3 regions of the Paenibacillus sp. TAB_01 genome follow, and region 2 is predicted to be linked to each of the others. Evidence: a T-box and tRNA genes for the amino acid it is inferred to sense, from the RefSeq annotation. Region 2 holds a T-box; the other regions hold tRNA genes.

Region 1 (3,250 bases), 4.0 Mb from region 2:
GAAATCGTGTAGGCGTCACAAGCGTCTCGAGGGTTCGAATCCCTCTCTCTCCGTAGCAATACTTTAAAGCAAGGCCCGTTGGTCAAGGGGTTAAGACACCTCCCTTTCACGGAGGTAACAGGGGTTCGAATCCCCTACGGGTCACCAATAAAAAACTTGGTACAACTAGTTTTTTATGGTATAATGCTCATTATGGAGGCTTAGCTCAGCTGGGAGAGCATCTGCCTTACAAGCAGAGGGTCGGCGGTTCGATCCCGTCAGCCTCCACCATATAAAGTATAACGACGCGGGGTGGAGCAGCCCGGTAGCTCGTCGGGCTCATAACCCGAAGGCCGCAGGTTCAAATCCTGCCCCCGCAACCAATTTATTTTCGGAGTGTAGTCAATCTTCGAGAAAACAAGTGTGGAGCCGTGGTGTAGAGGCCTAACATGCCTGCCTGTCACGCAGGAGACCGCGGGTTCGAATCCCGTCGGCTCCGCCATTATTGAATTGAATATGTAAGGCTCGGTAGCTCAGTCGGTAGAGCAGAGGACTGAAAATCCTCGTGTCGGCGGTTCGATTCCGTCCCGAGCCACCATGATTGTTTGATAAATTAATATGCCGTTGTAGCTCAATTGGTAGAGCAACTGACTTGTAATCAGTAGGTTGGGGGTTCAAGTCCTCTCGACGGCACCAGTATTATCCGGAGGCTTAGTGAAGTGGCTAAACACGGCAGACTGTAAATCTGCTCTCATCGAGTTCGGTGGTTCGAATCCATCAGCCTCCACCATTTACATAGGGGCATAGTTTAAAGGTAGAACAAAGGTCTCCAAAACCTTTGGTGTGGGTTCGATTCCTGCTGCCCCTGCCAATAGAATAAATGTGGCGGTCGTGGCGAAGGGGTTAACGCACTGGTCTGTGGCTCCAGCATTCGTGGGTTCAAGTCCCATCGATCGCCCCATATTATTTTTTTGAAAATTGTTGGGGATTAGCCAAGCGGTAAGGCAACGGACTTTGACTCCGTCATGCCTAGGTTCGAATCCTAGATCCCCAGCCATTTTGCGGAAGTGGCTCAGCGGTAGAGCATCGCCTTGCCAAGGCGAGGGTCGCGGGTTCGATTCCCGTCTTCCGCTCCATTATTTCCTGGCGCCATAGCCAAGTGGTAAGGCAGAGCTCTGCAAAAGCTTTACCCCCAGTTCGAGTCTGGGTGGCGCCTCCATTCTTTTAATCCACTCGCCGGAGTGGCGGAATCGGCAGACGCACAGGACTTAAAATCCTGCGGTAGGTGACTACCGTACCAGTTCAAGTCTGGTCTTCGGCACCAAGTAAATAATTAAAATGTTCCCTTAGCTCAGCTGGATAGAGCGTTTGACTACGAATCAAAAGGCCGGGAGTTCGAATCTCTCAGGGAACGCCATACAAGCCGGTGTGGCGGAATTGGCAGACGCGCGCGACTCAAAATCGTGAGGGAAACCGTGGGGGTTCGAGTCCCTTCACCGGCATCAAAAAGCCAAGAAATCATAAAATGATTTCTTGGCTTTTTTCGTTCAGCGGCCGCTAAGATTATTTGTGAAACGAGAAACGAGTATAGAGATTGGAGTTTTGGTTGTGTGGAGTAATGCAGTTTGTGTGGAGTAGTGCAGTGCAACGTAGTTTAGTGCAGTATAATGCACGTAATGTAGTGTAGTTTTGGTTTAGTGTAATGCAGACTAGAAGTTAGTAGATAAGTGTAGAAGGCGCATGAGTAAATGTGTGTAATTGCATATCCTCAGCTGCTCGTTGCTCTTCGTGATTCGTGTTTTTAAAGGCGTGCATAGTATTGATTGAGAGAATCTAGTATTTCTACGCAGTAGGTGGTTTCTTCTTCTGTTTTTTCAGCCCCTTCATCCTTGCTGATCTGTTCGAAGCGCTGGACGAGGGCATCCGTCACGAATTCTGCACTGACGCCATAATGTTTTACTATTGCAAAAAGACCGTCTAAATTTTTATGGTTGTCGATAATTTCTGTCAAATGGCTCAAAGCTTCTCAACTCCTTTGGATAGGATAGTTATTCATTCTTTTTATAGTCGGGGCCTTATAAATCATTCGCTTTGGTTGAGGCAACCTCAAGCAAGATAGCCCATTGCTTAGATTCTGCAAAATCCTGCGTTTTATGTGCCGGTATACCTAAGGAAGTTTGAGATCATGCTAAACACATAATCTTAGGATGATGAAAGGCAGGGATGAGTATGGCAGCCAGAAGAAGAAGCAATCGTTTGGTGGTGCCTGCGGCTTCGGAAGGGATGGAGCGGTTCAAAAGTGAGGTCATGAGCCGCAATGGCTATGCCGTAAATCGCAGCGAGCCTCAAAATGTGAAATACGAGGTAGCGAAAACACTCGGAATCCCGTTGTCTCCCAACGGTAACGGTAACTTGACTACTGAGCAGGCAGGGAAGATAGGCGGACAAATCGGCGGGAGCATGGTTAAAGAAATGATTCGTATGGCTCAGGAAAAGCTTGCAAATGAACGAAAATAATCCATGCTTGAAGAGATTTTCACGAAAAGACCGATTGAATCAGTAATTAGTACGAATAATATACAAGACGCCTCCAAACCCGACAAATGTGGGAGTGGAGGCGTCTTTTTCATAAATGCTTTGATACTTTGAGCAGCTCGGGTAAAGTAACCAGCTGGTAGCCGCGGGATTGCAGGGATTCAATAATCGTCGGTAGAGCGGAGACGGTACCTGCGAGATTTTGCTCGGGGCCGCCGCCGGAGTGCTGCAGTATAATGGAGCCTGCCTTGGCGTGATTTAATACGTTGGATGTAACCTGAGCTTGACTCAGCTGCCTCCAGTCCTTGGAATCCACATTCCAATTGACTACAGTCATCTGGTGGTTAGAAGCCCATAGCAGCTGGCTTTCCGTAATTTCACCGTAAGGCGGGCGGATAAGCTTTGGGCTGTAGCCGATCGTCGACTGTAATAGCTTTTGGGTTTTCAAGATTTGGGATTGAAACTGCTCATCACTAAGCTTCGTCAATAGGGCATGATTATAGGTGTGATTGCCGACAACGTGCCCCTCTTTGGTCATGCGTTTAACAACGTTGGGGTGTTTCTCCACAAGCCGGCCGATGACAAAAAAAGTGGCTTTCACGTCGTATTGTTTTAAAATATCAAGCACCTGCAACGTATACTTGGTATCGGGAGCATCATCGAAGGTGAGCGCCACTTTGTTCGATCCGGAAGGGCCGTGAAGAAGTAAGAGGTCTGGATACTTTTTGACCAGCTG
Region 2 (3,250 bases):
CGACACGGCAAGCCTGCTTCAATCCGCATTGAAGCGAGGCGAGCAGGTGCTTGTCGAAGGGCAGCTGGGCGCGCTGAGGACCCGGATCATGGCATTTATCCTTACTCGACCTCCTCCTCCACGCTGGCCGGCTTCGCAGCGGTCGGGGCGGGCGTGCCGCCGTATGAAATCCGCAGAGTCGTGGCCGTGGTCAAGGCGTACTCCAGCTGCGTCGGGGCCGGTCGCTTCGTCACCGAGCTGGCGGGACCGGGAAGCGGATGAGCTGCGGCGGCGCGGCGGCGATGCCGGCGAATACGGAGCGCTGACCGGCCGGCCCCGGCGAATGGGATGGTTCGATGCGGTTGCCAGCCGTTACGGGTGCGCGGTGCAAGGGGCGACGGAGGCTGCGCTGACCAATCTGGATGTGCTCGGTTATCTGGATGAGATTCTGATTTGTACGGCTTACGACGTGGACGGAAAACGGACGGAGCAGTTTCCGGTAAGCGCCAAGCTGGACGGGGCGAAGCCGGTGCTGGAGTCTATGCCGGGCTGGAAATCGGACATTTCGCAAGCTCGTTCCTTCGATGAGCTTCCCGAGGCCGCGAAGCAATATGTGCTGCGCCTGGAGGCTTGCATCGGCGTGCCGATCCGGTATATCTCCGTCGGGCCTAAACGGGAACAGATGATGGAGCGCTAATAATATGGTAATCTATTCCTAATAGAACGATTAGGAAGGAGATTATCAAAACTATGGAAGCCAAAGTTACGGGACAGACGAAATCGGCCGGTTTTCAAATCGGAGTAAGGCGTACACTGCCTCTTACTCCCGAGGAAGCGTGGGAAGCTATTACTTCGCCGGAGGGCATCCGCTCCTGGCTTGGAGAAGGGGCGGAGCTTCAGCTGGAGCCGAAACGCTCCTATGAAACCGAATCCGGAGCTACCGGAGAGATTCGGGTCGTCAAGCCGCAGCAGCAGCTCCGGCTCACCTGGCGGAAGCCGGGCTGGCATAAGGCTTCCACCATGCAGATCCGGTTGATTCCGGCCGGAACGGGGAAGACCACCGTCAGCTTTCACCAGGAGCATCTGGCCGATGCGGCGATGAGAGAAGTCATGAAGGAGCACTGGGAAGATGTGCTCCAGAGGTTGTTGAAAAAAACTGAAATTGGGTTATAATAGTTTAAAATGAATAATGTGGAAATGTCATAGATTGGGAAAGTAGTTTGGTTCCAGAGAAGCAGCGAGCCGGGTTGGTGTGAGCCGGTACCTGGAGCAAGATGAATCGGGCCCATGAGATGCCCCTCTGAACTGGAGTAAGAGGAGCCGGGTAAAACCGTTAACTGTTAAGGGGTCAAACATAGTTTGACAACAAGAGTGGTACCGCGAATGCCTAAGCCTTCGTCTCTTATGGAGACGAGGGCTTTTATTATTTTAAGGAGGAATGTCAGTTATGTTAAGCAGGGAAATTTCAAGGGCTGTAGAAGCTGCTGTATTCAAGCTTTTGGGAGAAACGTCTTCTTCACAAGCAAACAATATCTCGGTATCGCTTGAACGGCCTTCCAAGCTGGAGCATGGAGACTACTCGACAAGTATAGCCATGCAGCTCGCCAGAATCCTCCGAAAAGCACCGATGCAGTTAGCATTTTCGATAAAAGGATCGCTGGAGCAAAATGATGTCCTGAAAGGGATAGTCCGTCATATCGAAGTGGTTTCCCCAGGATATATTAATTTTTTCATTGATTGGGAGAAATGGTCTCGAGCCTCCTTCAAGCTTCCAACTGCGTCCAAGGAGAAGGTGCTGATCGAGCATACCTCGATTAATCCTAATAAATCCGCACATATAGGGCATTTAAGAAATGCTTGTATCGGAGATGCTCTGGTTAGAATATTAAAGCGCTTAGGCTATCAGATGGAGGTTCATAATTATATTGACGATTTAGGGAACCAGCTGGCGGATACCGTAGTGGGAATACTGCATGAGCAGATAAAGGGAGAACATACGAGATTCGGGGATTTTTGTTGGGATGTATATGCGAAGGTGAATCAATCCTATTCGGCTGATCCCGATCTGGCGGAGCAGCGAACCCATGTGCTTCATTCCCTCGAACAAGGCGATGGCAACCTGTCCTGGCTGGGGATGCTGGTAGCGGAAAAAATAGTTCGTGAGCACGTAGAAGAAATGCGAAAGTTCGGCATCCGTTTCGATTTGCTCGTCTGGGAAAGCAATATTGTCCGCGAAGGCTTTTGGGATGCTGCGAACGAGCTTCTCAAGAAAACCTCGTATTTCGTTAAAGAAACGGAAGGAGCTTTGGCCGGATGCTGGATTCTAAAGCCGCCGGCTGTTTCCGAAGAAGGGGAAGCGAAGCTTGGTGAAGCAGAGCATAGATACGATAAAGTATTAATCCGTTCCAACGGGATACTGACCTATACAGCAAAAGATATTGCATATCATTTGTGGAAATTCGGTCTAATTGCAAAGGACTTTACCTATGCTCCTTTCTCTGAGGGACTATATACCACTTCAAAGACCGGAGGCGCTAAACCATTTGGCAGGGCGGATATGGTTATTAATGTCATTGATCATAGACAGCAGTATCCTCAAATGATGGTAAAGCAGGCCTTAGAAGGACTGGGATACACAAATCAAGCGAGTAAGCTGCGTCATGTGAGCTATGGGGTGGTTTCGTTAAGTCCTATGTCTGCATCCCAGCTTGGAATATCTATTACGGATGGGAAAAGCTCTTATGCCATGTCAGGCCGCCAAGGAATAGGCATCAAGATTTCGGATTTATTGAATCAAATGGTGTCCGTAATTGACCAGAAGCGCACTGCTCAGGACGGCGTTTCCAGTGTAACCGTGGCGACGGCAGCGATTCGTTATTACTTGTTAAAGTACCATTTACAGACTGAGGTCATATTCGATATGCAGCAAGCGATGGAGATTAACGGGAATTCGGGAGTGTATCTTCTCTATGCCTACGCAAGATCAGCAAGTGTACTGGTTAAAGCGGCGCAAGAGGGCCATATCGGCGGGCATATGGATCATTTTCCCGTGCTGGAAGATCAGGAGCATGCACTGCTAAGGCACATTGCCTATTGGCCGGATACCCTCGTGCAGGCAGGAAATGAGCTGATGCCGCATATGATTTGCCAGTATGCATTTGAGCTGGCAGCCTTGTTTAATCATTTCTATGGTGTTTGTCCGATTTTAAAAGCAGAGGAAGAGAAGAAGAAATTTAGATTGTACCTCACTAAACAATTTCAGATCACGATG
Region 3 (3,250 bases), 1.9 Mb from region 2:
AACCGAATCCAGCAGCTCTTGTGTAACCTCGACAATATTTTTGCTGAAGCTCAAATGGGTCATAAACTCACGCAGCAGCTCTTCATACTTCTGCAAAGCAAGCTTGCGGTGCATCGTCAATGTCTCCCAAGTGACTTTGGAAGTCACGGAAGGGTTGCCATCGCGGCCCCACCGATCCAAGAACCGAATTTCATGAAAATCGGCACATGCCATGATTCTTCCGGATAATATTTGTGCAGACAGCGCTCCAACTCCTGGTAAACCTCCGGAAGTACATCGAATAGCGTTTCATCAAAGAAATAAAGACCGTTGTTCACTTCATCGATAACTGTAGGCTTACGGTCGCGCAGCTCATCTGTCTGCCACAACGTAATGACCTCGCCCAATAGCTTCTTACGCAGCTGCTCCCGCTCACGGAAGGTTAAGCTCGGATTGTCGAGCTCCATGACTCCGTTGGCAATACGCTGGTGAATATCCAGCACAGCACGGCGCGAAGCTTCTGTAGGGTGCGCAGTCATAACGAGCTCCAAAGAGATCCCTTGAATCATCTCTTGAACCTCGCTAGCAGGGATACTTTGTTGTTTCAAGCCACGTACTACATCCTCAATTGAGCCCGGCTGAACTTCTTCACCTGCCGACCGTTCGTAATCACGTTTACGGCGAATCCGGTGATTTTGCTCTGCGATATTAATCAGTTGAAAATAAATAGCAAAGGCACGGATCACTTGGTGTCTTTTCTCGGGTGCTAACGAGTTGATCGTTTCTTTAAACTCATTGTACAAATCTGAACTGCTCTGGGCGCGTAGAGTTTTACTCATTTCTCTTATATTCTCTACAATGGTTAGAAGCTCATTCCCACCCTGATGAACCAGCACTTCACCCAAAATGTGCCCTAAAAAACGCACATCCCTACGCAGTAGATTGTTTGAAGTATGTTTACTACTCAAGCTGCCTGAATCCGACATGGTTCTCCTCCATCCTTACCTAAGTCATAATGAATATTTTAACACAATACCGCGCTACCATGCAGTATATTTAACAAATAGTTTCATAGATTTTCCTTCCATATTTCTACAACTTATTTTATGAAGAGAAATAGAGGGTCTATGAAACCCACTGACATAAGTAATTAAGCGCCCTTAAACCAGTCGCTTTAACACTTTAGCGCAGTTCATTATAAAGATATTAAAAAAAGACCTTTCGGTCTTAGTTATATACAATATGGAGCGGGTGATGGGAATCGAACCCACGCTACCAGCTTGGAAGGCTGGAGTTCTACCATTGAACTACACCCGCAAAAGGTGGTCGGGACGACACGATTTGAACATGCGACCCCCTGGTCCCAAACCAGGTGCTCTACCAAGCTGAGCTACGTCCCGACAGTATATGTAGTGCGATATGAAGAGCACTTCATAAGCTAAATATAAAATATGGCGTTCCCTGAGAGATTCGAACTCCCGGCCTTTTGATTCGTAGTCAAACGCTCTATCCAGCTGAGCTAAGGGAACATCATATGGAGCGGAAGACGGGAATCGAACCCGCGACCCTCGCCTTGGCAAGGCGATGCTCTACCGCTGAGCCACTTCCGCAAAGACAATGCGCGTAGAGGGACTTGAACCCCCACGGTCGCCCGCTAGATCCTAAGTCTAGTGCGTCTGCCAATTCCGCCATACGCGCGCTTGAGTAAAAATGGTGAGCCATGTAGGACTCGAACCTACGACACCCTGATTAAAAGTCAGGTGCTCTACCAACTGAGCTAATGGCTCAAACTAATGGCTGGGGATCTAGGATTCGAACCTAGGCATGACGGAGTCAAAGTCCGTTGCCTTACCGCTTGGCTAATCCCCAATAATGAAACAATGGTGCCGTCGAGAGGACTTGAACCCCCAACCTACTGATTACAAGTCAGTTGCTCTACCAATTGAGCTACAACGGCTTAGTGGTGGAGGCTGACGGGATCGAACCGCCGACCCTCTGCTTGTAAGGCAGATGCTCTCCCAGCTGAGCTAAGCCTCCACACCGGGAATGAAAATGGTGACCCGTAGGGGATTCGAACCCCTGTTACCTCCGTGAAAGGGAGGTGTCTTAACCCCTTGACCAACGGGCCTAAATCATCTGGAGCTTCCAACCGGGATCGAACCGGTGACCTCATCCTTACCATGGATGCACTCTACCTACTGAGCTATGGAAGCATATGGCTCCCCGAACAGGACTCGAACCTGTGACAACTCGATTAACAGTCGAGTGCTCTACCAACTGAGCTATCAGGGAAAATTGCTTGGCGACGTCCTACTCTCCCGGAACCCTTCGGTTCAAGTACCATCGGCGCTGGAGGGCTTAACGGTCGTGTTCGAGATGGGAACGCGTGGTTCCCCTCCGCCATCATCACCAAACGATGTGCTTTCGTTAGAAAGCTGGCTACGTAAGCCTGGGATTTTTCGAAGCGTTGCTTCTTCGAAAACGCTGCAAGAAAATATCCATCCCTATAAAGGACATGCAGCTATTTGTTCAAGGTTGTTACCCTGAAAACTAGATACGAAACAAGCATACATCCTTCTTCTTTGCTGTTCTCTTGGATAAGCCCTCGACCGATTAGTATTCGTCAGCTCCATACCTTACGGCACTTCCACCCCGAACCTATCTACCTCGTCGTCTTCAAGGGGTCTTACATACTGGGAAATCTCATCTTGAGGGGGGCTTCACGCTTAGATGCTTTCAGCGCTTATCCCGTCCGTACGTAGCTATCCAGCCGTGCTCCTGGCGGAACAACTGGTACACCAGCGGTACGTCCATCCCGGTCCTCTCGTACTAAGGACAGCTCCTCTCAAATTTCCTGCGCCCACGACAGATAGGGACCGAACTGTCTCACGACGTTCTGAACCCAGCTCGCGTACCGCTTTAATGGGCGAACAGCCCAACCCTTGGGACCTACTTCAGCCCCAGGATGCGATGAGCCGACATCGAGGTGCCAAACCTCCCCGTCGATGTGGACTCTTGGGGGAGATAAGCCTGTTATCCCCAGGGTAGCTTTTATCCGTTGAGCGATGGCCCTTCCATGCGGTACCACCGGATCACTAAGCCCGACTTTCGTCCCTGCTCGACCTGTTTGTCTCGCAGTCAAGCTCCCTTATGCCTTTGCACTCTTCGAATGATTTCCAACCATTCTGAGGGAACCTTGGGGCGCCTCCGTTACTTTTTAGGAGGCGACCGCCCCAGTCAAACTGCCCACCTGACACTGTCCCCATACCGG

What was found. The T-box of region 2 lies ahead of ACHHV8_RS21400 (arginine--tRNA ligase). A T-box ahead of a tRNA ligase gene usually reads a tRNA of that ligase, here a tRNA-Arg.
Region 1: it has a tRNA-Arg gene. The T-box ahead of ACHHV8_RS21400 (arginine--tRNA ligase) is inferred to sense a tRNA for this amino acid. The anticodon was not compared.
Region 3: it has a tRNA-Arg gene. The T-box ahead of ACHHV8_RS21400 (arginine--tRNA ligase) is inferred to sense a tRNA for this amino acid. The anticodon was not compared.

Annotation. Positions count from the first base shown of each region.
Region 1 is NZ_JBIFNP010000001.1:416,977-420,226, forward strand. Features, by position in the region: tRNA gene ACHHV8_RS02065 (tRNA-Ser) at 1-53, shown strand, start outside; tRNA gene ACHHV8_RS02070 (tRNA-Glu) at 73-147, shown strand; tRNA gene ACHHV8_RS02075 (tRNA-Val) at 195-270, shown strand; tRNA gene ACHHV8_RS02080 (tRNA-Met) at 286-362, shown strand; tRNA gene ACHHV8_RS02085 (tRNA-Asp) at 405-481, shown strand; tRNA gene ACHHV8_RS02090 (tRNA-Phe) at 502-577, shown strand; tRNA gene ACHHV8_RS02095 (tRNA-Thr) at 600-675, shown strand; tRNA gene ACHHV8_RS02100 (tRNA-Tyr) at 685-769, shown strand; tRNA gene ACHHV8_RS02105 (tRNA-Trp) at 777-850, shown strand; tRNA gene ACHHV8_RS02110 (tRNA-His) at 865-940, shown strand; tRNA gene ACHHV8_RS02115 (tRNA-Gln) at 962-1,036, shown strand; tRNA gene ACHHV8_RS02120 (tRNA-Gly) at 1,041-1,115, shown strand; tRNA gene ACHHV8_RS02125 (tRNA-Cys) at 1,125-1,198, shown strand; tRNA gene ACHHV8_RS02130 (tRNA-Leu) at 1,215-1,303, shown strand; tRNA gene ACHHV8_RS02135 (tRNA-Arg) at 1,320-1,396, shown strand; tRNA gene ACHHV8_RS02140 (tRNA-Leu) at 1,402-1,481, shown strand; gene ACHHV8_RS02145 (hypothetical protein) at 1,781-1,999, opposite strand; gene ACHHV8_RS02150 (alpha/beta-type small acid-soluble spore protein) at 2,209-2,496, shown strand; gene ACHHV8_RS02155 (polysaccharide deacetylase family protein) at 2,606-3,250, opposite strand, start outside.
Region 2 is NZ_JBIFNP010000001.1:4,380,661-4,383,910, reverse strand. Features, by position in the region: gene ACHHV8_RS21410 (adenylosuccinate synthetase) at 1-676, shown strand, start outside; gene ACHHV8_RS21405 (SRPBCC family protein) at 730-1,152, shown strand; T-box leader at 1,174-1,385, shown strand; gene ACHHV8_RS21400 (arginine--tRNA ligase) at 1,427-3,250, shown strand, end outside.
Region 3 is NZ_JBIFNP010000001.1:6,278,772-6,282,021, forward strand. Features, by position in the region: partial or broken gene ppc (phosphoenolpyruvate carboxylase) at 1-965, opposite strand, end outside; tRNA gene ACHHV8_RS30535 (tRNA-Gly) at 1,223-1,296, opposite strand; tRNA gene ACHHV8_RS30540 (tRNA-Pro) at 1,303-1,379, opposite strand; tRNA gene ACHHV8_RS30545 (tRNA-Arg) at 1,432-1,508, opposite strand; tRNA gene ACHHV8_RS30550 (tRNA-Gly) at 1,515-1,589, opposite strand; tRNA gene ACHHV8_RS30555 (tRNA-Leu) at 1,598-1,677, opposite strand; tRNA gene ACHHV8_RS30560 (tRNA-Lys) at 1,691-1,766, opposite strand; tRNA gene ACHHV8_RS30565 (tRNA-Gln) at 1,774-1,848, opposite strand; tRNA gene ACHHV8_RS30570 (tRNA-Thr) at 1,861-1,936, opposite strand; tRNA gene ACHHV8_RS30575 (tRNA-Val) at 1,941-2,016, opposite strand; tRNA gene ACHHV8_RS30580 (tRNA-Glu) at 2,033-2,107, opposite strand; tRNA gene ACHHV8_RS30585 (tRNA-Thr) at 2,117-2,192, opposite strand; tRNA gene ACHHV8_RS30590 (tRNA-Asn) at 2,196-2,271, opposite strand; rRNA gene rrf (5S ribosomal RNA) at 2,277-2,393, opposite strand; rRNA gene ACHHV8_RS30600 (23S ribosomal RNA) at 2,573-3,250, opposite strand, start outside.